DNA from 2 places in the Methylobacterium sp. 092160098-2 genome. Region 1 is predicted to be linked to the other one. Evidence: riboswitches for the same ligand, from Rfam matches in the RefSeq annotation. Region 1 holds a riboswitch; the other holds the start of a gene.
What was found. A riboswitch is a leader RNA that binds a small molecule or an ion and turns the genes downstream of it on or off. The one in region 1 is predicted to bind glycine.

Region 1 (14,585 bases):
ACGAGATGGATTTCCGCCGCTGCCTGGAAGTCCAGACGCCGTATCTCGGCCCTGTCGTTGGCGTGTACACGGACTGGACGCCGCTCACCGACCGCCCGGGCCTGTTCCCAGAGGACATCGACACCAGCGATGCCTGGCAGTTCCGGAACGTGCTCGTACAGTAGCGGGAGCGTACGCGATGACGAGTGCCGTTCACGTCGTGGGCGCGGGGCTGTCGGGGCTCTCCGCGGCCGTGCGTCTCGTGGATGCCGGGCGCACGGTGACCGTGCATGAGGCCGCTGGCCACGCCGGCGGCCGCTGCAGGTCCTATCACGACCCGCATCTCGGGATGACCATCGACAACGGCAACCACCTTGTCCTGTCGGGCAACGGGGCGGCGCTCGCCTTCCTGGATCGCATCGGCGGCCGCGAGGCGGTCGCCGTGGAGGCGCGCGCGGAGTTTCCCTTTATCGACCTCGCGGCGGGCGAGCGCTGGACGCTGCGCCTCAACGAGGGGCGCGTGCCGTGGTGGATCCTCGATCCCGACCGACGCGTTCCGGGCACCCAGGCCACCGATTACGCAGAGATCCTCCGCCTCCTGTCGGCGACGCCGGGCGCGAAGGTATCGGATGTCCTTCCTTGCGAGGGGCCGCTCTACGAACGGCTCTGGCGCCCCATCCTCCTGGCGGCGTTGAACATCGACCCGAGCGAAGCGGATGCGACCCTCGCCGCACAGGTCGTTCGGGAAACCTTTGGCCAAGGGGGGCAAGCCTGTCGGCCCGTCATAGCGCAGGGCGGCCTCTCGGAGGCCTTCGTCCACCCAGCATTGCGCTTCCTGGAGGAGCGTGGGGCAGTGGTCCGCCTCAACACGCGTCTGTACCGCCTCGCGTATGAAGGGGGCCGCGTCGCCGGCCTCGTCTTCGGCGCCGGCTCGATGCCGCTGCGGCCTTGGGATCAGGTCATCCTTGCACTGCCTCCAAAGGCGACGACCGACGTCGTCCCGGGGTTGGATGCCCCGACGGATCATCGGGGGATCGCGAACGTCCACTTCGGCGTGAGATGCCCGGCCGACATGCCACCGCTGACGGGGGTGGTGAACGGGCTTTCCGACTGGATCTTCGCCTATCCGGACCGGATTTCCGTAACCGTCAGCGCAGCGGAACCAGACGGCATGAGCAGACAGGAACTCGCGCACCGGATCTGGACCGAGGTGTCCTACGTCACGGGCCGGTATATGACCGCGCTGTCCGAGATGCCGCCGCCTTGGCAGGTCATCCGCGAGAAGCGTGCGACCTTTGCGGCAACGCCCGAGGCCGCCCGGCTTCGCCCTCGAACGCGCACGGAATTCCGGAATCTCTTCATCGCCGGCGACTGGACCGACACGGGCTTGCCCGCCTGCATCGAGGGGGCCGTTCGGTCGGGCGATAAGGCGGCCCGTACCGCGATGGAAGCAACGGGCAGAGCAGCCACCACATCTTGAGCCCAACGCTTAAACGAAAACTTGAATAAATTTGAAAATTGATTATGTAGTTAGGTGTTATGTTTATTTCGGATCGACCTCTCAACAAGAGAGCCGGCCGCCTCGTCGCAGGCCGCTAATCCCCCAGACCGGAGAGCGTCAAACGCTCGACGCTCGGGGGCGATAATTATCCATACAGACCAGCCCGACAGCCAATGATGGCTTCTCGGCCGCCGACACGGCGGCTGGAGTTCGCTCGATCTCGCGCGAGCGTGGACGTGCACGTCGGGCCGCCGATCCACCCAGGCTTTCGTCGAAGTCCCCGCTCTCAGGAGGAGGTCCCATGCGCATTCTCGTAGCCACCGACTTCTCACCCCGCTCCCAACGGGCGGTGCGGCGCGCAGGCATCCTGGCCGCCCAGAGTGGCGGAAAGGTCATCCTGATGCACGTCGTGGTCGGCCCGAACTCGCAGGAAACCTCGCAGGATATCCGCGAGGCTCAGCGGATGACCGTCGAACAGGTCGCCGTGGTGCCGGAACTCTTCCGTATCCCGTGCGAGCCGCTCGTGGTCCGGGGCTGCCCCTCCGCCGAGATCCCGGATGCGGCGGCGGCTCGTGATATCGACCTGATCGTGGTCGGCGCCTCGCATCGGGCGCCGACCCGCGATTCGGGGCGGACCCTCCGGAACCTGATCCGCAGCGCCCCATGCCCCATCCTCGTCGCACGGCGCTTCGCCGCTTCTCCCTACGCGAGGATCCTGATCCCCGTCGACCTTTCGGATGCGTCGGCACGGGCGCTGCGGAGCGCGGGTTCGCTCAAGCTCGTGGACGGCGCGCACGTCACCGTCCTGCATGCCTTCGAGGCGCCGGGGAAGTCCAAGCTGTCCGGGTTCGCGGTCGCGCGCGACCAGATCGACAGCTACGTCGAGGGTTGCCGTTCCAAGTCCGCGGAGGATGTCGAGGCGCTTCTCGCAAGCGTCGGCCTCGCCGGGCGAGGTTGGTCGCGGTGGATGGAGGAGGGTTCCGCGCAGGAGGCCATCGCCCGCCTTGCCGGGAGGCTCCCCGCGGACCTGGTCGTGATCGGCACCCATGCCCGCACGGGGTTCAGGAAGGCGCTGCTCGGGAGCGTCACCGAGCATGTCCTGTCCACCGGAGGCGCGGACGTGATGGTGATCCCCCCGGATACTCCCGGAGGATGCCGACGGTTCGGGCCGCCGACGCGTGCCGGATGGCCCGAAGCCAGGCAGCCCGCGCCTAGGCTCGTGCTCGGGCAGGCGTCTGCGACCGGCGCATCCAGGCATACGGAGCCGCACCATCGCGGCCGCGCATGTGGAGGTGACGCGTCGTTCGCCATGCACTTCGCCCCTTGATGTCCGCGACGACGGACTTCGGGCAAGATGGACGCGGATGTCGCCGCTGTCACCACAAGCTTGGGCGCCGATCCGGGACCGTGGGCGTGAGCGGTTGGCGTGACCCGCCAGGGAGAGGCTCGATGAAGATCGTCGCCGCACGGGCCATGGCCATCGGGCTCATGCTGTTGGTGCTGGGCACGGCACGCTGGCTGGAGCAGCTCGGCACGTCGCTCGTGTTTGAGGGCTGCCTCGCCGCCGCCATTGCGGCGACCGTGGTCGTGGTGCTCGCACGCTGGTGAACTTGCCAAAGGCACGAACCGAGACTTCGGCAGGGGGCCCGCCCGGCGTGAGAGGGCATGGCGTTGGAAGCCATGCCCACCCTGCGGGCAGGCTCCTCAAGGCATCACGGCGAAGAACAGGAACGAGGCGAAGATCACGAGGTGTACGATGCCCTGGAGCACGGTCGTGCGCCCCGTGCCGAGGGTGATGACGGCGACGAGGAGGGTAAGGGCCAGAAGCACCTGGTCCTTCGGTCCGAGGCCGAGGGCGAGCGGGTGGCCGGTGAGCACGGAGACCAGGGCGACCGCGGGGATGGTCAGGCCAATGGATGCCAGTGCAGAGCCGAGCGCGAGGTTCATGCTGGTCTGGAGCCGGTCGGCGCGGGCCGCACGGACGGCCGCAACTCCCTCGGGCATGAGGACGAGCATCGCGATGACGATGCCGGACACCGCCTTGGGGATGCCGAGCCCGTCGATGCCCCATTCCAGCGTGGGCGTGAGCACCTTGGCGAGGCCCACCACTGCCACGAGGCAGACGAGGAGCAAGCCGAAGCTCGACAGGGCCAATCTGCCGGACGGTGGCGCGGCATGCTCCTTCTCGCCGCCCGTGCCGCTTTCCGGCAGGAAATAGTCCCGGTGGCGAACGGTCTGCACGAAGACGAAGGAGCCGTAGAGGACCAGGGAGGCCGCCGCGGCGAACAGGAGCTGGGGTGCCGTGAAGACCGGTCCGGCGGTGCTCACGAAGTTCGGCAGGACCAGGGTCAGGGTGACGAGGGCCGCGAGGACGGCGAGGGCCGCGAGCGCCCCATGGAGCCGGAAGCCTTGCACGCGGTGGCGGACGCCGCCCGAGAGCAGGCACAGGCCGACAAGCCCGTTGCAGATGATCATCACGGCTGCGAAGACCGTGTCGCGCGCAAGCTCCGTCTTGCCGCTCCCGCCGCCGAGCATCACCGAGACGATGAGCGCGACCTCGATCACGGTGACCGCGAGCGCCAGCACGAGGGTGCCGAACGGTTCGCCGACCCGGTGAGCGACGACCTCCGCGTGGAAGACCGCCGCGAACACCGTCGCGACCAGGACGACGCCGGCTGCGCCGAGCAGGAGGACAGGCGGCTCCGTCATCAGCGCCGCCCCAAGCAGCACCAGGGCCAGGGCGGGCCAAGTCCAACTCCACCACGGCATCCCGGCTTGTGGCACCTGCATGGTTCGTTGCCTTTCAAAGCTTCAAAAGCGCCCGGTAGCGGATTGCGGGACAAAGGCTTTTGCGCGGTAACGCCACCCGACGCCAGCATGTCTCGAACCTATGCGGCGACGAGGGTCGAGACCAATCCAGGTCGGTCCTGCAGGCGAGGAGCAAGTTGCGTTCGGACCTTTTCCATTCACCTGAGTGGCGGTGACCGTTGGGCACGCCCCCGCCCGGCGACAGGGTGAAGGTTTTTGGGGGAACTGCCCGCACGGTTCGCTATCTCGGACCGTGCTCGACTTCCGCAAGCGACCGGAAGCCAGGTGGCTCGTCGGCGGGGCGGCCGCGTTATCGTACCGGAGGCCGGCTCGGCACCACGGTTTCATGTCCTTGAGGCTTGCCGCTCCCGGAGACAAACCATGAGAGATCCAGCACCGATTCCCGCGACCGAAGTCCCGGATCTGGTTCTTGCCAGGGCACTCTACCGGATCGGTGCGGTGGCGCTTGTCGCGCGGGATGTGGCTTCGCTCACGCGCTTCTACTCGGGCATCATCGGGCTCCGGATCGTGTCCCGGGAGGCCGACACGGTGCGGCTCGGCGAAGGCGACACGGTGCTCCTCGTGCTGCGGCACGATCCGTCCGCACGGCATTGGAGGTCGACGGAGGCAGGGTTGTTCCACACGGCGTTCCGGCTACCGAGCCGCGGCGATCTTGGCGTATGGCTCCGGCACGCGGAGGCATGCGGCATCACGCTCACGGGTGCCGCCGACCACCTCGTCAGCGAAGCGGTCTACCTCACCGACCCGGAGGGCAACGGCATCGAGATCTACGTCGACCGCCCGAGCTCGGAATGGCAGTGGACCGAGGACGGCTCCGTCGTGATGCGCAACGAACGGCTCGACCATGCCGGGCTCGTCCGTGCCGCCGACAGGCCCTGGTCTGGAATGCCGCCCGGCTCCTGCGTCGGCCATGTCCACCTCCAGGTCGGCGACCTGGACGCGACGGAGCGCTTCTACGCGGGCCTGCTCGGGTTCGATGTCATGTGCCGCTATCCCGGCGCCCTGTTCCTGGGAGCAGGCGGCTACCACCACCAGCTCGCCGGCAACGTCTGGAACAGTCGTGATGCCGCGGTTCGTACGGACGGGGCGACGGGTCTTGCGGAGGTCGAGCTGCTCGCCGACGGGGGGACCCTTGCTACGGTGCGGATACGATGCCGGGATGCGGGCGTGTCCTTCGTCGAGGACGGGAACACGCTGGTCGTACGCGATCCGTGGGGAACGCAGCTGCGTATGAAGCTCGGGCCAGCGCATTGAAGGTCCGGGAAAGAGCCGAGGCAGACGCTCCGGCTCCGGCCTCGTCAGCGTGCCTTCGCGTCCGAAGCCAGGGGCGCCAGCCAAGGAGCGGCCGCCGCAAGCATCGTCTCCACGCCGGTCCGAAGGGTCGGCGTCAGGACCGGCGCGAACTCCGGCGCGTGGTTTGAGGGAAGAGCGTCCAAGGTCCCGGCCTTCTCGGCCTCCGCGTAGCGCTTCGGATCGGTCCCGCCGACGAACCAGAACACCGAGGGCACGTCCCAGGCTCGGGCAAAAACCGTGAAGTCCTCGCTGGCGGCCGCATTGCCGGCAGGCTGCACCCGGTCCGCGCCCAGGCGCTGCTTCAGGGCCTCGGTCACCTTCGCCGTCGCGTCCGCGTCGTTCACTGTCAGCGGGAAACGTCCGAGCATCGTGAGGAGGGGCGGCTTCGGGGCGCCCGAGATGGAGGCCTCCCCATCGACTATCCGCTTGATCGACGAGAGCACTTTGTCCCGCACCCCATCGTCGTAGGTCCGGACGTTGAGCTGAAGCTCGGCTTGGTCCGGGATGATGTTGGCGCTGGAGCCGGCCTGCATCGACCCGACCGAGACCACGGCGCTGTCGCTCATGGAGACCTCGCGCGAGACGATGGTCTGCAGCCGCATAACCGTCGCGGCGGCCATCACCACCGGATCGATGGTGGATTCCGGACCGGAGCCGTGCCCGCCGCGGCCGTACAGCGTCACCTTGAGGCTGTCGCTCTGGGAAAGCACGGGACCGCTGGCGAGGCGCACCTGCCCGGCCGGGAACGGCAGCACGTGCTGGCCGAGCGTGACGACCGGCTTCGGGAAGCGCTTCACCATGCCGTCATCGACCATGGCCTTTGCACCCTCGCCGATCTCCTCGCCCGGCTGGAACACGGCCAAGACGGTGCCGCGCCACTTGTCCTTGTTCGCGGCCAGGACCTGGGTCGCACCCATCAGCCAGGTCACGTGCAGGTCGTGCCCGCAGGAATGCGCGATGGCCGTCTCCCGGCCGGATGCGGGATCGGTCCCCTTCTTCGTGCTGGCATAGGGAAGGCCGGTGTTCTCCTTCATCGGGAGGGCGTCCATGTCGGCGCGCAGCAGCACCGTCGGGCCCTCGCCGTTGCGCAGCAGCCCGACGACGCCCGTGCCACCTACGCCCTCCGTCACCGCGTAGCCCTGGTCCCGGAGCCAGCGGGCGGCGATGCCGGCGGTGCGGCGCTCCTGCATCGACAGCTCGGGGTTGGCGTGGATGTCCTTGTAGACGCCCTCCAGCCTCGCCAGCAGGTCGTCCGAGGGGCCAGGTAACGCGCTCTGACCGGCCTTCACGTCCTCCCGACTGGAATCCTGCGCGAGGGCGGGGCCAGAGAAGGCGGCGGCGGACAGGATCATCCGCGCGACCAGCGCAAAACCGTTGAGCGGTGCTCGGAACACCATCCTCGCTCTCCTTTCGTCGACCCAGGTGGCGAGACCGTCCTGGTGCGCGGTAGGTTGAACGCTTTCGAGGCGGTCCGGGTGCGATGGCTTACCGCGGATTGTCGTAGCGGACGCCGGGCCGGGGGCGATATCGCGGGAGCTCCCAGCCGAAGCGGAGCGATGCGGCGCGCACGAGCAAGCCGATTGAGAAGCCAACTCCGACCGCGATCTCACGCGGAATTCCGAGGGCGATCAAGGAGGTGAACGTGGCAGCCCCAACCAGGGCAGCCGTGGCATAGACCTCCCGGCTCAGGATGACCGGGCTCTCACCTCCGAGGAGGTCGCGGATGATGCCCCCGAAGGTGGCGGTGATCACGCCCATCGCCACGGCTACCTCGGCGCTCGCTCCCGTTTGCAAAGCCCTCTCGGCCCCGACCACCGCGAACAGCGCCAAGCCCAATGCATCTAACCACAGAAGGTACCTGTAGCGGGACTGAGGGATGTGAGCGGCAAAGAACGCCACCCCTGAGACGAGCAGGCAAGTCGTCAGGTAGGCCGGCTCGCCTACCCAGAACACCGCTGAGCCGAGTAGCAGGTCCCGGAGCGTTCCGCCGCCGATGCCCGTCACCGTTCCGAGTACGGCGAACCCGACGAAATCCATCTCCTTGCGCGAGGCGACGAGTGCGCCGGTGACCGTGAACACGATCACGCCGAGCCAGTCGAGGGTCGCAGTTGCCGTTTGGAACATGGTCTATCCCCGGGTGGTGCGAAGCGCAGCCACATCCTGGCGCGTGCGCTTCGGGCTTTCGCTGCCGCGGTCTCGAACAGCTTGGCTCTTCATTTGACGAGCAGGACCTGATTGTCGGGTCGGGGATGGTCACCCCATTCGTGCTGTACCATCACTTCCGGCTGCGAGGTCTTCACGACCACGGTCGTGCCGAGGGGGACGCGGCCGTACAGGTCGTAGATGTCCTCGTTCAGCAGGCGGATGCAGCCGGAGGAGTCCGTGCCGCCGACCGTCCAGGGCTCGTTCGTGCCGTGGATGCGGTACAGGGTGTCTCGGTCGCCCTGGTAGAGGTACAGCGCACGGCACCCGAGGGGGTTGTCGACGCCGGGTTCGACGTAGCGCGGGATGTCGGGGCGGCGCTTCAGCATGTCCGCCGTCGGCCGCCAGCCCGGCCACTTGGCCTTGCGCTTGATCACCGCGGTGCCGGACCAGGTGAACCCCGCCCGGCCCACGCCGATGCCGTACCGGAGCGCGGTGCGACCCTCGCGCACGAGATAGAGAAAGCGCTCGTGGGTATCGATGACGAGGATCCCGGCCCGCTCCGGCCCGTCGTAATCCACGAGTTGCTTGCGGAACTCCGGCGGGACGAGCGCGAGGTCGACCTTGGGGACGTCGAAGGGATGGTCCGGGATCGAGCCTATGAACCACGCGTCGCGGTTCGAAGCCGGGTCGACCGGCTCCGGTGCCTTCCGCGGTTCGGGCTCGGTATCCCAGAAGAATGCCTGCGCGCGGGCGGGTGCGAGGACGGCGGCGGCGAGAAGGAGGGAACGGCGGGTAGCCAACATCGTGGTGCATCCAGGCTGGGCGTTCGATGGGCGGCGCGGCCCCGGTCATGATCGACCACGCCCCGCGGACGATGCCAGGCGTGCGTCGCCGTCGAGGCTCACGCGGTGAGCCAGCCGGTTCCGTGCGGTGAGGGCGGCGCGAGCCGATGGGCGCGCGGCAGGTCAGGCTATGGGAATGTCATCGCGCGGGCCTCCGAGGTCGCTCCGCACGCGTCCCGCATGCGAGCCCCCTCTGTCATCGGCCTGAGAGTTTCGCCTGGGCCTCGGAAGAGGCCTCGACTTACACCATCGGCGGGAGCCCGAGCTCCGCTTTCCAGAGTGTTGAACGAACGAGCGGTCCGGGTGCCTGAGAGTTTCCGGGGCGGTTGCTCCTTCGGCGGCCGGTTCGTACCGGCTCTCTCCCGCTCGTCGCTGGGCCTAACTTGGCCGTTCGTTTACGGCCGAATTGTGGGACCGGCGTAAAATTCGTTAGCTTGCGATCAAATGTCTTCGTTTGGGCATGAGGCAGGGCCATGAAGCGGGCCGCGGCTCCGGTGCTGCGCTGGGTGACCGGGTCATTGCCGCCATCAGCGTGCGCGCGGCTCGTCGACGATGCGGGGCAGCGTCTCGAATTGGTGGTAGGGCGGCGGCGAGGACAGGGTCCATTCCAGGGTCGTCGCACCTTCGCCCCATGGGTTGTCCGCGGCCCGCTCCTTCGAGCGGAAGGCCAGCACCACGCCGATCATGAACACGAACAGGCCCAAGGCGAAGACGTGGCCGCCGTACGTCGCGACCTGCTGCCAAGGTCCGTACGCGTCGGGGTAATCGGCGTAGCGGCGCGGCATGCCGGCGAGGCCGAGGAAGTGCATCGGGAAGAACAGGACGTTCGACCCGATGAAGGCCAGCCAGAAGTGCAGCTTGCCCACCCATTCCGGGATGACGTGCCCGGTCATCTTCGGGAACCAGTAGTAGACGCCCGCGAAGATGATGAACACCGCGCCCAGCGACAGCACGTAGTGGAAGTGCGCCACGACGTAGTAGGTATCGTGCAGGTACTTATCGACCGCCGAGTTCGCCAGCACGACGCCGGTCACGCCGCCGACGGTGAACAGGAAGATGAAGCCGAGCGCCCAATGCATGGTGGCGGTGAAGCGGATGGAGCCGCCCCACATCGTGGCGATCCACGAGAAGATCTTCACGCCTGTGGGCACCGCGATCACCATCGTGGCGAACACGAAGTAGGACTGCGTCTGGAGCGACAGGCCGACCGTGTACATGTGGTGGGCCCACACCACGAAGCCGACGACGCCGATGGCGACCATGGCGTAGGCCATCGCGAGATAGCCGAAGATCGGCTTGCGCGAGAACGTCGAGATGATGTGCGAGACGATGCCGAAGGCCGGTAGGATCATCACGTATACTTCGGGGTGGCCGAAGAACCAGAACAGGTGCTGGAACAGGATCGGGTCACCGCCGCCGGCCGGATCGAAGAACGTCGTGCCGAAGTTGCGGTCTGTGAGCAGCATCGTGATGGCGCCCGCGAGCACCGGGAGTGACAGCAGCAGCAGGAAGGCGGTGACGAGTTGCCCCCAGGCGAAGAGCGGCATCTTGTGCAGCGTCATGCCCGGGGCGCGCATGTTGAGGATGGTGGTGATGAAGTTGATCGCGCCCAGGATCGAGGCCGCGCCCGCGAGGTGGATCGAGAAGATGCCGAAGTCGACGGCCGGGCCGGGATGGCCGACGGTCGACAGCGGCGGGTAAAGCGTCCAGCCCGTGCCCGCGCCCTGGGTGCCGGGCGCGCCCTCGACGAACAGCGAGCACAGCAGACTGCAGAAGGCCGCCACCGTCAGCCAGAACGAGATGTTGTTCATGCGCGGGAACGCCATGTCGGGCGCGCCGATCATGAGGGGCACGAACCAGTTGCCGAAGCCGCCGATCAGGGCCGGCATGACCGTGAAGAAGATCATGATCAGGCCGTGGCCCGTCACGAAGACGTTGTAGGTCTGCGGGTTCGAGAAGTATTGCAGGCCGGGCTGCTCCAATTCCATCCGCATGGCGAAGGACAGGAACGCGCCGATCATGCCCGCGCAGAAGGCGAAGAGCAGGTAGAGGGTGCCGATGTCCTTGTGGTTCGTGGACATGAACCAGCGGGCGAAGAAGGATGGTGGCGCATGGGCATGACCGGCGCCGCCGGAGGCCGCGTGGGAGACGTGAGCGTCCGCCATGGTGAACCCTTTCATTCAGCCAAGCCGAAGAGGTCCGAAAACAAGCTTCTCTGATCGAGATCCATGTGGCAAGCCGCCAATGATCTTGGCTTTGAAGATTTCGATTTCTTACGGAAGCTTTGGCGTGGCGACCGAGGGCCTGCGATGTTGACATCCTCCAGCGTGTGAGCCTGCGCTTCGAGGTCGGACCTCCCGCGGGGATCGAGCGCCGGGCGCCGCCTCCCTCCAGTCGGTTGACGAGCCCGGGTCCGCAAAATCCGCGGTCGAGACCGGTCGGCGACGCTGCCAGAACGGCTGGTCGGACAAGCGGGTCTGGATGCCGTAGTGAAAATCCTGCCGCGATGGGTACTTCTGCCAAAAGTGGCGCTGTTCCCCATCGTATACCGTGAGCCCGGAGGGGTCAGTGCAGGCTCAGGCGGCCCTCGGCATTTTCCCCGGGCGCTCCGCGGCCCGGACGGGGAGCCGGATCTCGGCGCACGTGCCTTCTCCCGGGCGGCTCCTGAGGTCGAAGTAGCCACCCGACCGCTCGGCGAAGTCGCGGATCATCGGGAGACCGAGCCCGGTGCCCTTCCCCTCGGCCTTCGTCGTGAAGAGCGGCTCCATGACGCGCGCGAGCGTCGCCTCGTCCATTCCCTGCCCCTCGTCCGCGACCGTCAGGCAGACGCATCGGGCCGGTGCCGAGCCGGACGCATCCAGCGCCGGCACTTCCTCCTCGCAGGCCGAGATGACGACCGACCCACCGTTCGGCATCGCGTCCCGTGCGTTGATCACCAGGTTGAGCAGCGCCATTTCGAGGAGGGAAGGATCGGCGAGCGCCTCCGCGACCGGCGCCGGGAACCGGGTCTCGACGCGCGCCAGGGGACCGGCCGCCTGCCGGAGCATCGGCAGCAGGTCGGAGACCAGCGCCGGGACATCGACCGGCTCCGGCGCCTGCTCCCGCCGTTGCGCGAAGGCCAGCATGCGCCGGGTCAGGGCGGCTCCCCGCTGCGCGACCTGCACCGCGGTATCCAGAAGGGCCGTGGCGTTCCCTTCGTCCTTTACGCTCGGGCGCAGCCTGCGCAGGCTCGCCAGCAGGACGGCAAGCAGGTTGTTGAAGTCGTGGACCAAGCCGGCGGTCAGTTGACCGACGGCCTCCATCCGGTGGGCCTGCAGCAGCATCTCCCGCTGCCTGGTGATGTCGCGGGTGACCTTGACGAAGCCGACCAGGGCGCCGTCGTGGTCGCGCATCGGGCTGACGAGCGCGTGCACCCAGATCCGGCGCCCTCCCCCGCGGACGCGCCAGCCTTCCCGCTCGCTCCGTCCCTCGCGGGCCGCCTGTTCGAGGGCCCTCACCGGCTCTCCAGCCTCCCGCTCCGCCTCGGTGTAGAGGCTTGAGAAGTGGCTGCCGACGACCTCGTCGTCGGCGAGGCCGTCCAGGCGCCGCGCCACGGCGTTCCAACTGATGATCCACCCGTCGAGATCGAGCATGTAGACTGCTTGGTCGACGGGCGTGCCAGCGAGGAGGCGGTCGCGCGGGTCGGTCTGTGGTTGCGGCATGTCTCTCTAATCCTTTCCGTGCCGGGCCTGGCAGGAGCTTTCCGGAAGGGCGCGCGTCCGGGGCCGCGCCGGGATGGCGGACAAGGTTGCGGCCTCCCATCCGCCCGGGCCCGGCGGCGAGCGGCTTACCGGCGGATCACCAGGAGCGCCGTCGTGGCGGCGACGGCGGCCATGAGGCACGTCAGGGCCAGCGGGAGGAGGCCCCATCGCTCCAATTCGCGTGCCGAACCGAGGACGACCAACATGAGCCCCAGCGCGGCGGCGCGCGCAGCGAGGATGCCCATCGGGCTTCTCCCGCCCGGGCTTGGCTGACGGTTCGTCATGGGTGCTCCCCCGGCGTTCCTGCCGGCACCTCAGGCGCGAACGCGATGCGCCGCTCCGTGCGGGCGGAACCGCCCTCCTTGACGTTGCGCGGCACGGCGGCCCCGGGAGCCGGTCCGTCCAGCCACCGTTCGGGCTCCTCCCAGTCGTCGGGGCCGAAGCCGCGGAAGCCCGCCAAGACGAGGGCATTCCCCTGGGGGGCGGTTCCCGCTCGGCGCCCTCGGCGTGCCCATGACCGGCGCCGTGCCGGAGCGCCTCGCGACATCCGGTCGGAACGGGGAAGCTTGTCGTCCCGCAACGTTCGCTTCAGGCGCCGCAGCTGCTTCGCCGCCTTGCGCATCGCCGCGTCGAAGACGGCGTGGCAGCAGAATCCCAGGGATTCACCCGTGACGATCCTCAACGCGCCCATGTCGATGTTGACCGTGCAGCGGTAGCCCCGCCCGTCGCGGCTGAAGTAGACCGTCGCCGCGTTCAGGCGGCCGAAGTATTTCGCCGCGACCCGCTCGACGCCGGCACGCGCGCGCTCTCGCAAGGCGGCGCCCAGCCCGATGCTGGAGCTTCGCACGATGATGGGTGCATCGATGTGTCGAGTGTTCATGCCGGCCTCCGCGTCGCTCGTTTGCAGGACGTGTGGTGGGGCTGCGCCGGAGGGCGCAGGCTAGGTGACCGCGATCCCTGGCGCCGGTTGGCCGTCAGGCGACCGCGAGGACCCGGAGCGCAACCAGGTTGGCCGTCCGGGCGTGCGCCGGGGTGGCGGGACCACCAGCACGTCCGGCCCGGGCGTGGACAGCAGATCCTCGGCCACGCTGCCACGGAGCGCCCTGGCGAGGCCCGTGCGCCCGTGCGTGCCGACGGCGACGAGGTCGGCCCGGCACTCCATCGCGATGCGGGGGATCACGTCCCGGGGCCAGCCCTCCTCGACCCGCCGCCGCCAGTCCCGCCTTCCCAGGCCCTCCCGCGCCAGGACGCCGTCGAGCTCCTCGGCGAACCCCGTGCGGCAGCTCTCGACGTAGCCATCGAGGTGTTCCTGGGAAATACCCGCCGCCCATAGCTTCGTCGTGGCCGGCGCCCGGAACGCGTGCAGCACGGTCACCAAGGCGTCGTCGGCCAGTCCGAGCGACCCCACGCGCCGCAAGGCCCGGGTAGAGGTGTCCGAGAGGTCGACGGGCGCCAGGACTCTGCGGTAGGGCCCTTCGACCGGCTGCCGGACCACGAGGACGGGGCACGGGCTTGCGCGGACCAAGGTCTTGAGGGTCTCCCCGGAAGTCCGCTCGGGGGAGTCGGACGAGGCCCCGACGACGATGAGGTCGACCTCCCAGGCGTTCGCCGCATCGAGGACGGCGCCGGCGGGGTCGCCCCCGATCACGATGGGCTCGCACCACGCCCTGAACAGCTCCGGCACGACCGCGACCTGTTCGAGGATCATGCGCTGGGCCTCGCGGAGGTCCTGCGCGACCTGCCGCGTCCCGAGGCCCTCGACCACGTGCATCGGCATGAGCTTCCCCCGGCGCGGGCCGGCCAGCAGGCCGGCGCGTCGCAGCGCCCGGTGAGACCGTACCGAAAAGTCCGTGGCGACGAGGATACGCATTGAACCTTCCCTCTCGGTGAGGCGGGGGCCTGGCAAGCCTCAGCCCAGGATGTCGATGACGATGCGACGGAGCTCGGCCCGGCTGAGCGTCGGTGGGCACGGCTTCCGGTCCTCCGCCGGGGGCAGCCGCACGCCGTCGTGAGCGGGTTCGGGAAGGCGCGGCGGACTCACGGCGCCGGTCGGCTCTGGACGTAGGAAGGGAACGGGGCCTCCGGGATTGCGGATGATGGGGTGTGTCATCGGTCTGTCTCCGAATAAGCGCGTGGCCGCGCGGCCGCGCGCCCGCCGGCGCGCCCGCGTGCGGATCGGCCTCGCCATCACCGTGCGAACGGGCGTTGCCGGAAGGTGTCTGAAGAGGGGAAGTCGGGTCGGCGCCCCGGGGCGGC
Region 2 (14,585 bases), on a different contig from region 1:
CGGCACCGCGGGCGCCCGCGGCGATGCGGCGGACAATCGTGCCGCGGGGAGGGGGCCCGAACAGCCCTCCCCGGGTGATCGCCCGGCCCGTCCCGCTGGCCGGTGCGCGGCCTCGGTGCGGCTCTGAAGTCGAACCGGTCAGGCGTCAGGGCGGTCGGCAGACGCACGGAACGCAGGGGCCGGTGCGCGGACGGTGACAGAAACCGGCGCCCGCCGCGGGCACCGTTGCCCAAATGTTTTTCAAATGTACATTTTTCGTTCCACGGCCCGCCTGAGACCGGCCCTCGCTCTGGTGATATCCAGAGTTCGCATAAGATATATTATGGAACATAAGCGTCATCCTCGCTCGGGCGAGGGGGCTTGGCTCGGCTTCCGACCCGGTTTGGCGCTCAGGTTCGGCGTGTCGAGCGGACCGGTTCGTAACCGGGATCCTGTCCGGCTCTGTGGCCGGCGCCGGCGGCGCGACCGGGACCGGTGCCGGGACGGCGCGCCGGGCGAGGGCCGTTCGAGCGCCCTCCCCGGTCCCGCCCCTCGGACGGCCTCCGGACCCGTCGGGGCCGTTGCGGCGCGCCGATGGCGGCGAAGCGATCATCCGGAGACGGCGTCAGCCGGCGGGACCGGGCGTCCGGCGCTCGCCCAGGATCCGGCCTTCGCGGGTGCGACACTCGATCTGCTCCGATACGCGGCCCGGTCGGACACGGACGGCGGCCGGCCGCGCCAGGCTCCCGGCGCCCTCCAGGAAGCCCGCGGCGGTCATCGGCGCGTCGCGCCCGCCGCCGAGACCCCGCCACCAGGACACCGCCTTCTCCCGCTCGTAGCCGCTGCGCTCCGGCCGCAGGCGCACGCGCCAGCCGGCCTCGGCGGCGCCGTCCCGCCAGCCGAGCACGAGGTCGAGTCCGTCCGGCGCGGCTTCCAGGTTCAGGGTCGTGACCGGATGCCAGGCGGCCCCGGACCCGCCGGTCTCCGGCGCGGGGGCAGGGCCGGCCGGTTCGGGATCCGGCAATCCGGGATCCGCCGAGAGGATCGCCAGCTCGTCATCGGCCGCGGCCTCGTGCGGGGCCTCGGCGTCCGCGTCCACCTCCGGCTCGGTCCAGCAGGCCTCGCAGGTGGAGGCGTTCAGCGCGATCAGGGCGCCGCAGCCGGGGCAGGGCTTGGCGCGCGGGGCCCCTGCCCCGCTCAGGCCCTGGGTGGCGCTCCGGACCGTCACGGCGTCCACGGGACCGTGCATCCGCACCAGCCCGGCATAATCGAGGATCAGCGCGTCGGCCTTGCCGGGGGCGCAGCGCAGCGCCCGGCCGACCTGCTGCACGTAGAGCCCGGTGCTGCGGGTCGGGCGCAGCAGCGCCACCAGATCGACCTCGGGGACGTTGAAGCCGGTGCCGAGCACGCCCACCGAGGTCAGGCAGCGGATCTGTCCGGCCCGGAACGCCGCCACGATCCGGTCGCGCTCCCGGCGCGGGGTCTCGCCCGAGACGCTCTCGCAGGCATACCCTTCCGCCCGTACGGCGTCGCGGACGGCGTCCGCATGGGCGAGGCCGGCGCAGAAGGCGAGCCAGGCCCGGCGGGAACCTCCGTATTCCGCGAGTTCGGCGACCGCCGCGCGGGTGATCCAGTCGCGGTTGACCGCCGCCTCCAGCTCGCCCGGGATGTAGTCGCCTCCCCGCCGGCCGACGCCGGAGACGTCGAGCTGGGTCAGCGTCGCCTTGGAGACGAGGGGCGCCAGGAAGCCGCGCCGGATCAGCGTGAACGTGTCGGCCTCGTAGGCGATGCCGGAGAACAGCCGGTGCTCGCCCGCGTCGAGGCGGCCCGAATCGAGCCGGTAGGGGGTCGCGGTGAAGCCCGCCACCCGCAGCCCGGGGGTCATCGCCCGCAGGCCCGCCAGGAACCGGCCGTAGCGGGTGTCGGCGGCGCGGGGGATCAGGTGGGCCTCGTCGACGATCACGAGGTCGCGGGGCCCCACCGCGTCGAGCCGGTCGGCCACCGACTGGATGCCGCAGACCAGCACCTGCGCGTCGGCCTCCCGCCGCCCGAGCCCGGCGGAGAAGATCCCGGCCGGCGCCTCCGGCCAGGCGCGGCTCAGTTCCGAGAAATTCTGGGCGACGAGTTCGCGGCTGTGGGTGACGATCGCCACCCGGGCGAGGGGGTCTTGCTCCAGGGTCTCCCGGGCGAGGGCCGCGATGACCAGCGCCTTGCCGGCCCCGGTGGGCAGCACGATCAGGTGGCCGGGCGCCGCGTCGTCCGCCCCTCCCCGCGCCCAGGCGGCCGAGAGCGCGTCGAGGCTGGCGCGCTGATAGTCCCGCAGGCGCAGCATGGCGGCGGTCTAAGCGGGTTTGCCGGTCCTGTCCGTGGCGGCGCGGTCACGGCGCAGCAGGTAGATGTCCATGATCCAGCCGTGGCGGTCCCGGGCCTCCGCCCGGACCCGGCGGATCGCGTCGCCCGTATCGCCCAGCCGGCCGGAGAGCAGGATCTCGTCCGGGCCGCCGAGATAGGCGCCCCAGTAGATCGTCAGGTCCGGGTCGAGATGGCCGAAGGCCGGGTCGCCGTCGAGCATCACCACGACGCTCTCGGCGTCCGCCGGCCAGCCCGCCGCGAGGCGGCGGCCCGTGGTGATCAGCACCGACCCGCCGATGCCGTTCAGCGGCACGCCGTGACGGGCGGCGAGCACCTGCACGCTCGTCAGGCCGGGGATCACCGTCCGGGTGACGGCGACGCGCCCGCGGTCGGCGATGCGGTCGAGGATGCGGAGCACGCTGTCGTAGAGGGCCGGGTCCCCCCAGGCCAGGATCGCCCCCACCTCCCCCGGCCGGAGATGCGCGGCGAAGGCCGCCTCCAAGCGCTCGGCCCGGGCCGCGTGCCAGGCCGCGACGGTGCCGCCGTAATCGGCCGGGCGGCGCTCCCGGGGCGGGTCCTCCACGGTGACGACCCGATGGGGCTTGGCGATATGGGCCGCGCAGATCCGGCGGCGGATCTCGACGAGGTCGGCGGTCTCGGCGCGCTTGTCGAGGACGAACACCGCGTCGACGTCGGCAAGCGCCCGCACCGCCTGGAGGGTCAGGTGCTCGGGGTCGCCCGTGCCGATGCCGATGACCCGGATCTGCCTGTCCTGCATGCCGTCCGTCCTCCGCCGGGGCGGGGGAGGGCCGGCGCCGGCCTCCCCTACAAGCGCGCGTCGGCTTTGGCGAGGATCGCCCGGGCGATGGTCAGGTCCTGCAGGGCGATGCCGGAGGAGTCGAACACGGTGATCGCCTCCGGATCGGTCCGGCCCCCCTCCCCGGTCCGGAGCACGTCGCCGAGGGCCCGCAGGCCGGCGGAAGCCCCCGCGGAGGCGTGCTGGAATTCCCCGATGGTGCGCGACTGCTCCGGCAGGTCGCAGAACAGCTGCGCCCGCTCCAGCAGGGCCGGGGGCAGTTCCTGCTTGCCCTTCGCGTCCGCCCCCATGGCGGCGACATGCGTGCCGGGGCGGACCCAGTCGGCCTCGAACAGCGGCGCGCGGGCCGGCGTCGCCGTGACGATCACGTCGGCGGCCGCGCAGGCCTCCCGGGGCGCGGCCGCCCGCACGGCGATCCCCGAGGCCCCCTGCCCCGCCAGGCGCTCGGCGAAGCCCGCGACCTTGGCGGCGTCCCGGGCGACCACCAGCACCGTCCGGATCGGCAGGATCCGGGCGAGCGCCGCGCACTCGAACTCCGCCTGGTTCCCCGCCCCGAAAACGGCGAGCACCGCCGAATCCGGCCGGGCGAGGACGCTGGCCGCCACCGCGTCGGCGGCGGCGGTCCGGTAGGCATTGACGCGGCCCGCCTCGATCACCGTGTCGACCCGGCCGACATCTTGGTCGAACAGCAGGATCACCGAATTGTGCCGCGGCAGGCCCCGGTCCGGATTGCCCGGCCAGAACGAGCCGACCTTCAGGCCGGCATAGTCGGCCGTCGAGCCCGACTTGATCGAGAACCGGTTGGTCGGCTCCGAGCCGTGCCCGAGCACCGCCGGGAACAGGGTGGTGCCCGGGGCGACCGCGGCGATCAGCGCCTCCCGGGCCGCCTCGAACGCCATGGCGTGGTCGACCAGGGCCGCGGAGTCCTCTTCCGAGATGAAGCGCATGGATTCGAAGACCTCCAGAGTCCGGGTTTCAAAAGGGCGTGCCCTTTCGCGGGTGCAGGGCGGCGCCCTGCGGTCGGGGACGCCCGAGCGTCGGGGCGCGCCCCGACACCCCGCCCAAGGGCTTCAGCCCTTCGGAATCCCCTACAGGGTCATGCCGCGGGCGGTGACCGGCCAGACGGCCTCGACCCGGCCGTTCCGCACGCCCACGTACCAGTCGTAGACGTTGACCGTCGGGTCGCAATGGCCGGGGATCAGCTTCAGGCGCTCGTTGAGCTTGAGCACGTTGCCGGGATCGCTGATCACCCCGTGCTCGTCCGAGCACTTGATGTACGCCACGTCGTCGCGGCCGAACACCACCGGCAGGCCGCTGTCGATGCTCTGCGCCTTCAGGCCGGCATCGCAGATGGCCACATCCGCCTTCGCCTTGCTCATGATCGCCGTGACGATGAACAGGCTGTTCTCGAATTCCGCGATCGGCCGGCCGTCCGCGTCCTTCACCCGCTGGTAGTCCGCGTCCATGAAGACGTAGGAGCCGCATTGCAGCTCGTTGTAGACGCCGCTGCCGCCTTCCAGGGCGAAGCTGCCGGTGCCGGCCCCCGCGACGATATCGCAGGCGAGCCCCTCGGCCTTCAGAAGGTCGACGGTGCGCCTGGTCTCGTCGATCGCCGTCTGGATCAGGGCCTTGCGCTCGCCGTAGTCGCGCACGTGCTGCGCCTTGCCCTGATAGGCCTGCAGACCCGCGAAGCGCAGGCCCGGCGCCTTCGCGATCGCCCTGGCGATCACCAAGGCGGGCTCGCCCGGGGCGACGCCGCAGCGGCCGGCGCCGACATCGATCTCCACGAGGCATTCGAGGGTGACGCCATACTGGACGGACGCCGCCGAGAGGTCGTCGACATTGCCGAGGTCGTCGACGCAGACCAGCACCCGCGCCCGTTTGGCGAGCGCCGCCAAGCGCTCGATCTTCTTCGGCGCCACCACCTGGTTGGAGACCAGCACGTCGCGGATGCCGGCGCTCACCAGCGCCTCGGCCTCGCTGACCTTCTGGCAGCAGACGCCGCAGGCCCCGCCCCGCTCGATCTGCACAGTCGCGATGTCGGAGGATTTGTGCGTCTTGGCGTGGGCCCGGTGGCGCAGGCCGTGCTCCTTCATGAAGCGGCCGAGCGTGTCGACGTTGCGCTCGAAGGCGTCGAGATCGACCATCAGGCAGGGGGTGTCGATCTCCTCGACCGGCATGCCGACGCAGGCGGGAATGTTGTTGCGCATGGTCCGTCTCCTCCGGATCGGGGTGTCTTGGTCGGGATGTCTTGGTCAGCGGGCCTGGGTCACGGGGCGAGGCCCAGAAGCTCGGCGATGCGCGGCGTCGCCTTGATGCCCGTGCCGGTGAGCACCACCACGGTGGTCTCCCCGGGCCGGATCGCGCCGCTTGCGGTGAGGTCGGAGAGCGCCGCCGCCGCCATGGCGCAAGTCGGCTCGACGTAGAGGCCGGTGCGGGCGAGCTCCATCAGGGCCGCCTCGATGGCCGCCTCGGAGACCGCCACGGTGCCGCCGCCGGACCGGCGGAGCGCCGCCAAGACCTCGCGGCCGCGCACCGGCTGGGCGATCGAGGCGCCCTCGGCCAGCGTCGGGCGCGGGGTCACCGGCACGAAATCGTCGGCGCCCGCCGCGAACCCGGCATGGAGCGGCGCGCAATGGGCCGGCTGGACCGCGTAGAGCCGCGGCAGGCGGGCGATCTCCCCCCGGCGCAGCAGCTCCGAGAAGCCGATGTCGCAGCCGAGGATGTTGCTGCCCGCGCCGCAGGGGATGATGACGGCGTCGGGCGCGGAGAAGCCCAGATCCTCCCACAGCTCGTAGGCCAGCGTCTTGGTGCCCTGGAGGAAATGGGCCTGCCAGTTGTGGCTGGCGTAGAAGATCTCCTCCGCCTGCCGCACGGCGGCGTCGGCGGTGTCCTGGCGGGTGCCGGGCACCAGCTCGACCGCGGCGCCGGCGGCGCGCATCTGCACGGTCTTGGCCGGCGAGGTCGAGGCCGGGACCAGGATCTTGGCCCGCATCCCGGCGGCGGCCGCGTAGGTCGCCACCGCGGCGCCGCCGTTGCCGGAGGAATCCTCCAGCACCGCGTCGATCCCCTGCTGGCGCAGGATCGACAGCATCACGGACGCGCCCCGGTCCTTGAAGCTGCCCGAGGGCGCGAACCATTCGAGCTTGAAATGGGCGTGGCCGCCCCGCCAGGGTCGGTGCACCAGGGGGGTGCAGCCCTCCCCGAGGGAGACCGGGTCGGAGACCGCCACCGGCAGGGCGGCGGCGTAGCGCCAGAGGGAGCGCTTGGCCGTGTCGATCTCCCCGCGTCCGATCCCCGGCAGGTCCGTGATCATCAGCGGACCGCCCGTCTCCGAGCGCCAGCGGGGCGTCTCGATCGGGTAGGTCGCGCCGGTGGCGGGGTCGAGATAGGCGGCAGATGGAGGCATCGCGGCTCGGTTTCCGGGGCGGTTCGGGAAGATAATACAAAATAATCTTGGTCGGCGCGCCTCCCTTCTCGCGGAGACGACGCCGGGCCGAGGCGGGCGGGGCCCGCCTCGTCAGGGCTCCGCCCCGACAACCCGCCAAAGGGCTTCAAGCCCTTTAGAAACCCGGGCCTCTCAGGCCGCGAGCGGCAGGATCGTCCGCTCCGGGGCGTGCTCGGCGGCGATCGCCCCGGCGACGATCTCGGCGGTGGCCCCCGAGAGGGTCCAGCCGAGATGGCCGTGGCCGGTGTTGTAGAAGACCCCGGGCCGGCGGCCGCGACCGACCTTGGGCAGCATGTTCGGCAGCATCGGGCGCAGGCCGCTCCAGGCCACCACCCGGTCGGTGTCGACCAGCGGGAACTGCTCGCGGGTCCAGTCGACCAGCGGCTGGATCCGGTCGTGGCGGATGTCGCGGTTGAAGCCGTTGAACTCGGCGGTGCCGGCGACCCGCAGGCGCTCGTCGCCGAGCCGGCTCGTCACGATCTTGGCCGCCTCGTCGAGGATGCTCACCTCGGGGGCCGCCTTCTGGGCCTCCGGAGTCAGCAGGTTCACGGTGATCGAGTAGCCCTTCACCGGGTAGACGTTGACCCGGTCGCCGAGCATCGCGGCGAAATGCCGGCTGGCGCAGCCCGCACAGATCACCACCGCGTCGGCCTGCAGGACCTGCGTGTCCCCGGCAGGATGGCCCGCAGCGCGCCAGCCGATGTCATAGCCCCCCTCCCCCGGCGCGATCGTCTCGACGCTGGCGTCCTGGACGAAGCGGACGCCCCTGCGGGCGCAGGCGGAGGCGAGCCCCCGGGTGAATTTGTGGATGTCGCCGGTGGCGTCGGAGGGGGTGAAGAAGCCCCCGTGATAGGTCCCGGCCAGCGTCGGCTCGATCGCCCGGATCTCCTCCGGAGTCACGGCGTAGCGCTCGAGGCCGCCCTCCCGCAGCAGGGCGTTGACTCCGGTCGCCTTCTCGAAGCTCGCCCGGTCCCGGTAGAAATGCAGGATGCCGCGGGTCTTCAGGTCGAAGTCGATCCCCTCGGCCTCGGCCATGGCGAACAGCGCCTCCCGGGCCTTCAGGGCCAGCCGAACGGTCTCCACGGTGTTCTCGCGGTAATGGGCGATCTCGCGGACGAACGCGGCCATCCAGGACAGCTTGTGCCAGGAGGGCTTGGGATTCATCAGCAGCGGCGCGTCCCGGCGCATCATCCAGCGCAGGCCCTGCATCACGGTGGAGAGCTTGTTCCAGACCTCGGCGTTGCAGGCCGAGAGCTGGCCGCCATTGGCGAAGGAGGTCTCCATGGCGGCGTAGCGCTGCCGGTCGAGGACGGTGACGCGGTAGCCGCGCTGGGCGAGCGCATAGGCGGTCGTCACGCCGGTGATGCCGGCGCCGATCACGGCGATGTGGGTCATGGGCTTGGACTCCGGGACGTGGACGCGTGGAGGCCGCCTCAAGCGGTCGGCCGGTTGCGCGCCCCATCTGTCCCGGTGCCTGAGAGCTTGATCCGTCCCGCCCTGGCGCGGCGAAGTACGGACGTCCCCTTCGGCGGGTGCCCACGGGTTCCCCCGCTGCACCTCTCTCCAGATCGCCCTGACGACACGGTTCCGGTGCCTGAGAGTTTCCGGGGCGGTTGCTCCGTCGGCGCCGGGTCCCCTCTGCTGGGAAGATCCCGGTCTCTCCCGCATCGTCACGATGGGCTGTCCCTGGATACGCCGATCGGCCGCAGGGGAGAAGCCCGCCCGTCCCGCCGGCGGCCGATTTCACCGACAGCCGCTGCGCGTTGTCACCGCCACCCACGCTCTCCGCCGGAGCGATCCCGGCCGCCGCCGGTTGACGCTGGATTCTCCGGGAGACACCCCGATGCTGACCAGGACCGCGATCTACGAGGGCAGGGTGCGCGACGCCCGGGAAGAGGAATTCTTCCGCCGGGTCCGGGACGAGCTGGAGCCGTTCTGGCGGCGATTCCCGGGCGTCACCGCCGTGCGGATCCAGCGCGTGGTCTCGAAGGACGCCGACGCGCGGCCGATCGCCATGATCCTGGAGATGGACTTCCCCGACCAGGCGGCGCTGGATGCCTGCCTCGCCTCTCCGATCCGCCCGGAATCGCACGCCGCCACCGAGGCGGTGATGGAGATGTTCGACGGCCGCTTCTACCATCTGGTCAGCACCGGGCGCACCATGTCGCTGGTGGATTAGGACCCGGCCTCGGAAGGTCAATCTCCGCTCGAACGCAACGGCAAGTTTACCGCATATAAACCTATACTGACATATTATAATAGCCTGAAGATAAAATCTCAGGCCTGAACATCAGTTGATCCAGCACTCTTTAAGGGTCTCGGCGCAGGTTCCGTCCGAGCGACACCCTTCTTGTTCAGGCGGACGGCGCGATGGCGAAATGGATTCCTGGCGCGGCCGTCTTCGGCCTCCTGTGCCTGATGATCATCCCGGCTCCCGGGATCTGGGGCGTCCTGATCGGGGCCGCCTGCGTGCTGGCCATCGTCGGCAGCCTGTGCATGCTCGCCCTCGATCGGGTGGCGAGCGCCATCCTCGTCTGGCGCTCGCGGATGCGGGCGCGACGCCCGAGCCCGAGCCGGAGCCGGAGCCGGGTGGTCCATGCCGGCTCCAGGATGACCCGGAAGGTCTGAGCCTCCGGCGGGGCGCCGGGGGCTGGATTCCCCGCGGCATCGGTGCAAGGTCCCGGCGCCGCGACCACGGCGCCTAAGACCAACCGGGACGGTCCGATGAAGCTCCTCTACTCCCCCGCCTCGCCCTATGCCCGCAAGGTGCTGGTCCTCGCCCACGAGACGGGACTGATCGACCGGATCGCCGTCACCGTCGCCGGGGCCTCGCCGACCGGGCCCTCCGCGGAGGTCGCCGCCCACAATCCGCTGGGCAAGATTCCCGCCCTGGTCCTGGAGGACGGCACCGCCCTCTACGACAGCCGGGTGATCTGCGAGTATCTCGACGGCCTCTCGTCCGGGCCGCGCCTGTTTCCCGAAGGCGCCGCCCGCTGGGACGCGCTGACCCGGCAGGCGCTGGCCGACGGGCTGCTCGATGCCGCGCTGCTCGCCCGCTACGAGCGCGTGCTCCGCCCCGAGCCCCAGCGCTGGGACGCCTGGGAGGCCGGCCAGATCGGCAAGATCCGCGCGGCGCTGGACCGGTTCGAGAGCCTGGTCGGCGGGATGCCGGCACTGGATATCGGCACGGTCGCGATGGCCTGCGGGCTCGGCTACCTGGACCTGCGCTTTCCCGATCTCGCGTGGCGGGAGGGCCGTCCGGCGGTCGCGGCCTGGTACGCGCAGTTCGAGCGCCGGCCCTCCATGGCGGCCACCGTGCCGAAGGGCTGAGCTCCCGCCGCGCCGGGCCCCGCTACGGCCGGACCCGGTCCGCGATCGCGTAGGGATGGGTCGAGCCGAGGGGATCGGCGAGGAAGTCCTGGACCGTCCCGGCGCCCGTGCCGAAGGTGATGAGCAGGAAGCCGCCCGCCAGGGCGAAGTTCTTCAAAAAATCCCAGAACAGCGCGCGGCCCTTGCCCCCCGCCCAGAAATCCCCCGGCACCCAGAACTGCTTCCACAGCAGCGCCGTCACCCCGCAATAGCCGGCGAGCACGAAGGCGGCGGCCCGGTCGGCGACCCCGGTCAGGATGCAGAGCGACATCCCGATCTCGACGCCGAGCCCGATCAGGATCAGCACCGTTGCGGGCGCCGTGGCATGCACGGCCTCCCGCGCCTGCCCGACCGCGCCCCGGAAGTTCAGGATCTTGTCGAGGGCGCTGAACGGCAGGAACAGCAGCACGAGGAGCAGGCGGACGCTGAACGCGATTGCGACGCTGAGGCTGGCCATGCGCTGAACGGTCTCCCGATCCGGCCCGGTTCGGGCCGCCGATCCAAGGCGCTGATCCAAGCCGCGAGCGGCGCAAAGGTTTCGCGCGGCCCCGCCGGCCGCGTGCAGATCCTGGCCCCCGAAGCGCCCCGTGCGGACCGGCCCCGGCGGTGCGCAGCGCGTCTTCGATCACGGGCGGCATCCCGGCAACGCAGACTCGGACGCCTCAGCCGAGACCGGCCTGCGCCGCGCCCACCTCGTCGAGGCGACGGCGCCCGGCACTCTCGAGAACGCCGTTCAGATCCGCCCGTGGCACGCCGACGTGCTTCGGCTCGGCGGCCCCAACATACACCTCGCGCGCCACAACTTCGTCCTGCCGCTGGTGTGCCGCCTGGTGCATCCCGGCTCCGGAAGCTCGGATGTCGGCCAGGGCGGGACGTCGAGAGCCGAGAGCGAAGCCGAGTCCCGGCGGCTGGTCGACCGCTTCGGCCGCATCCCCTGGTGAGGTCGCGCCGCGCGGCGGACGCCCTGCGGGCCGGAAGCGCGCTCGACCGGCGCGGATGTTGGTTCAGACTGGGAGCGCCCCTCGGGACGAGGACGCGGAGCCGGTCGTGCAGGTGCGGATCAGCCGCCGCACGAAGCCCGCGCACGCCTCAAGTTCGTCCCGGGTGACGTACTCGTCGGCCCGGTGGGCCCGGGCGATGGAGCCCGGTCCGATCACCACGGCGGGCACGCCGCCGAGCCGCTCGAACAGCCCACCCTCCGTGCCGTACGAAACCTTGGCGTGGCCGTTGCGGCCCGCGAGGCGCTTGGCCAGGGTCACGATCTCGGCCTCCGGATCGGTGTCGAGGCCCGGATAATCGATCAGCGGCACGACATCGACGCCGCAGGCCGGATCGCCGGCCCGCATCAGCGGCGCCAGCGTCCCGGTGGCGTACCCGATCGCCGCGGCCGCCAGCGCCGCGGCATCGTCCGCGCCGATCGCCCGGTACTCGAACGCGACGCTGCAGGTGTCGGGCACGATGTTGAGCGCCGTGCCGCCCCGGACCACGCTCGACAGGCCGGTGGTGTGGGGCACGTCGTAGAGCGGGTCGCGGGCCCCGTCCCGGGCGATGGCCTCCGCGGACAGGCGGACATGCTCGATGAAGCGGGCGGCGTATTCCACCGCGTTGACACCCTGGGGCGCCAGGGCCGAGTGGCTGGCCCTGCCCCGGAAGGTGAGGCGGGCGGCCGACTTGCCCTTGTGGCCGACCACCACATCCATCCCGGTGGGCTCGCCCACGAAACAGCCGAGCGGCCGCGGCACGCGCTCGAGCATCCGGGCGATCAGCGGGCGCACGCCGAGGCACCCCACCTCCTCGTCGTACGAGATCGCGAGGTGGATCGGGGTGGCGAGATCCGCCGCGACCATTTCGGGCAGGAGCGCGAGGCAGACCGCGAGGAACCCCTTCATGTCGGAGGTGCCGCGCCCGTAGAGCCGCCCCCCCGCCTCCCGCAGGACGAACGGGTCCGACGACCAGGGCTGGCCCTCGGCCGGCACCACGTCGCTGTGGCCGGAGAGCACGTAGCCGGGGCGGGTCTCGAACGGCCCGACGCTGACCAGCAGCGCCGCCTTCCGGCCGGTCGGATCCGGCACCCGCTCCACCGCGGCGCCGTGACCCCGGCAATAGGCCTCGGCCCAGTCGATCAGCGGCAGGTTCGAGCGGTCGCTCACCGTGTCGAAGGCGACGAGCGTCCCAAGCAGCGCCACCGGATCGGGCGGGCCGGAGGGCGGCAGGACGGTCTGTGCGGGCTCTGTCATGGATGGCGTCCTGCAACCGCGCGCGAATCGGCCCGGATGGGGCGCCCGGATTCCTACGGGGTTTTCGGCGCTTCGGGGATCCCGGGCAACGCCCGGACCGCCCGACCGGTCCCGGGAACCGGTGCGGCACCCGAGCGTCGCTCTCGGGGGAGGCCGCCGGAGACCGCCCCTGGGAGCCCGAACCATGCGTCGCCGTCCCGCTCCGATCCGCGCCGCCCCGATCCTCGCGACCCTGTTGCCGGCGGCCCTGCTGCTGGCCGCCCCGGCCGAGGCCCGGCCACAGGCCGGGACGCCGCGCCATCGCGTCGCGTCCGACATCGACCGGACCCTCGCCCGAAGGGCGGCGCGGGACCGGCCGGACTGGCGGGTCTGGCAGCGGCCGCTCGTCCCGGCCTTCGCTCCGGCGACGCGCGAGCGGGTCGCGGCCCCGCCCTTCACGGGCTGGGGCTACGGCGGCACCCTCCCGGGGGCCTGGCCCGGCTTCTGATCCGCCTCGACCCGGGCCCGACCGCCTGCCATGGTGCGGGCGACCGAAGGCCTGAGACGGACGCGATGGTGCTGGAGTTCCGCCTGGACGATCCGACCCCCGCGGATCCGCGCCGCCGCTGGAACGCCCTCGCGCAGGAGGCGCGGGACGCCTGCTACGACAACACCCGCGCGGTGGCCGACAGCGCCGCCCAGGTGGCCGCCCGGAATGCCGCCTCGGCCGCCTACCGGGCCGCGCATCCGGCGGGCCTCGACGTGCCCTACGGCCCGGGCCCCCGCAACGCCCTCGACCTCTACCCGGCCCGGGACGGGGCGGCGCCCTGCCTGGTCTTCATCCATGGCGGCTACTGGCAGCGCGGCGCGCGGGAGCTGTTCGCCTGCTTCGCGCAGGGCCCGAACGCCGCCGGCTGGTCGGTGGCGATGGTCGGCTACACCCTGGCGCCGGAGGCGAGCCTCACCCGGATCGTGGCGGAGATCGGCGCGGCCCTCGACTGGCTCGCCGCCCACGGGGCCGCGCACGGGATCCGCGGCCCCCTGATCCTGTCGGGCTGGTCGGCCGGCGGGCTGCTCACCGCATTGCATCTGGGCCATCCGGCGGTGGCGGCGGGGCTGGCCATCTCCGGCGTCTACGACCTCGCGCCGATCCGCCAGACCGAGCTGGACGCCAAGCTGAGCCTCACCGACGCGGAGGTCGAGACCCTGTCCCCCCTGCGCCGTCCGGCGGTGGCGAAGCCGCTCTGCATCGCCTACGGCTCGCGCGAACTGCCGGCGCTGATCCACGACGCCCGCAACCTCCACGCCCTGCGGGCGGCGGCCCACGCCCCGGGGGCCCTGCTGCCGGTGCCCGATGCCGAGCACTTCTCGGTGCTCGACGCCCTGCGCCGGCCGGGCGGGATCCTTGTCCGGGCGGCCCATGCCCTCCTCGAGGGCTGACGATCTGGGCAATGGGACGATTCCGGGCGTATTTACAACTCCCGATAGAAATTTCGCATCGCCGGAGACCGCTCCCGTCTTGCTGAGGCCCGCGGCGCGTGCTGAGACGGGGGTGCGGGCGCGATCTCCCTCCTCCGGGAGCCGGCCGGATCCGAGGGAGATCGGATGCAAGCGGTCGCGCGATCGGAAACCCCTGCGGCGGCGGCCCGCGCCGATCCCGCGGACCGGGCCGACCGCCGCGGCCGCGGATGGGGCACGCCGCGGCTGCGCGTCGTCCTGGCTTTGGGCTTCGGCACCCTCGGCTTCCTGGCGACCCTGGCGCTCGCCGCCCTTGTGAGCCGGGAGGCGACCCGACGGCTCGAGGCGGAGGTCGGCGGCCAGCTCGCCGAGATCGCCGGCCAGATGGCCCGGAACCTCGATATCGGGATGTTCGAGCGCTGGCGCGACATCCAGATCGCCGCCGCCTCGGACAGCCTGCGCGATCCCGGAACCGCGACGGCGGCCAAGCGCGCCGTGATGGAGCGGCTCCAGGCGACCTACCCGGCCTATTCGATCATCGGGCTGGTCGACGCCGACGGGCGCGTATCCGCGACCAGCACGGGCGCCCTGGAGGGCGCGGACGTCTCCGGCCGGGACTATTTCCGCGGCGGCCTCGAGGGGCCCTATGTCGGGGACGTGCATCCGGCCAAGCTCCTCCAGAGTCTGATGCCCCCGGTCGACACCGGTGCGCGCGGGGCGGCGCGGGAGCCGCTGCGCCTCGTCGATGTCGCGGCCCCGGTCCGGTCGCCGGACGGCCGCGTCCTCGGAGTGCTGGCCGCCCATCTCGACTGGACCTGGGCGCGCGACATGGCGCGCATCCTCGAAGGCGCGCTCCGGGGCCATCGCCAGGGGGCCGAGATCCTGATCCTGTCCCGCGACGGCACCGTGCTCCTCGGTCCGCCCGCCCTGCAGGGCGCGGCCCTGC

Region 2: it holds a riboswitch for glycine, as region 1 does, so the genes downstream of both, PQI07_RS23965 (D-amino acid dehydrogenase) here and PQI07_RS28430 (L,D-transpeptidase) in region 1, are expected to answer to the same signal.

Annotation. Positions count from the first base shown of each region.
Region 1 is NZ_JAQPZJ010000002.1:626,706-641,290, forward strand. Features, by position in the region: gene PQI07_RS28390 (homospermidine synthase) at 1-164, shown strand, start outside; gene hpnE (hydroxysqualene dehydroxylase HpnE) at 179-1,459, shown strand; gene PQI07_RS28400 (universal stress protein) at 1,782-2,807, shown strand; gene PQI07_RS28405 (hypothetical protein) at 2,930-3,088, shown strand; gene PQI07_RS28410 (calcium:cation antiporter) at 3,185-4,270, opposite strand; gene PQI07_RS28415 (VOC family protein) at 4,670-5,563, shown strand; gene PQI07_RS28420 (amidohydrolase) at 5,608-6,999, opposite strand; gene PQI07_RS28425 (trimeric intracellular cation channel family protein) at 7,088-7,726, opposite strand; gene PQI07_RS28430 (L,D-transpeptidase) at 7,816-8,550, opposite strand; glycine riboswitch at 8,875-8,964, opposite strand; gene ctaD (cytochrome c oxidase subunit I) at 9,117-10,754, opposite strand; gene PQI07_RS28440 (two-component system sensor histidine kinase NtrB) at 11,166-12,290, opposite strand; gene PQI07_RS28445 (hypothetical protein) at 12,416-12,574, opposite strand; gene PQI07_RS28450 (HPF/RaiA family ribosome-associated protein) at 12,610-13,209, opposite strand; gene PQI07_RS28455 (universal stress protein) at 13,270-14,199, opposite strand; gene PQI07_RS28460 (hypothetical protein) at 14,239-14,439, opposite strand.
Region 2 is NZ_JAQPZJ010000001.1:5,080,747-5,095,331, reverse strand. Features, by position in the region: gene PQI07_RS23990 (DEAD/DEAH box helicase) at 605-2,311, opposite strand; gene cobF (precorrin-6A synthase (deacetylating)) at 2,321-3,109, opposite strand; gene PQI07_RS23980 (ornithine cyclodeaminase family protein) at 3,157-4,095, opposite strand; gene PQI07_RS23975 (DSD1 family PLP-dependent enzyme) at 4,237-5,358, opposite strand; gene PQI07_RS23970 (threonine synthase) at 5,418-6,557, opposite strand; gene PQI07_RS23965 (D-amino acid dehydrogenase) at 6,729-7,991, opposite strand; glycine riboswitch at 8,057-8,165, opposite strand; glycine riboswitch at 8,169-8,271, opposite strand; gene PQI07_RS23960 (hypothetical protein) at 8,440-8,775, shown strand; gene PQI07_RS23955 (hypothetical protein) at 8,967-9,224, shown strand; gene PQI07_RS23950 (glutathione S-transferase) at 9,321-9,926, shown strand; gene PQI07_RS23945 (DoxX family membrane protein) at 9,949-10,422, opposite strand; gene PQI07_RS23940 (hypothetical protein) at 10,553-10,906, shown strand; gene argE (acetylornithine deacetylase) at 10,970-12,202, opposite strand; gene PQI07_RS23930 (hypothetical protein) at 12,387-12,689, shown strand; gene PQI07_RS23925 (alpha/beta hydrolase) at 12,755-13,621, shown strand; gene PQI07_RS23920 (sensor histidine kinase) at 13,787-14,585, shown strand, end outside.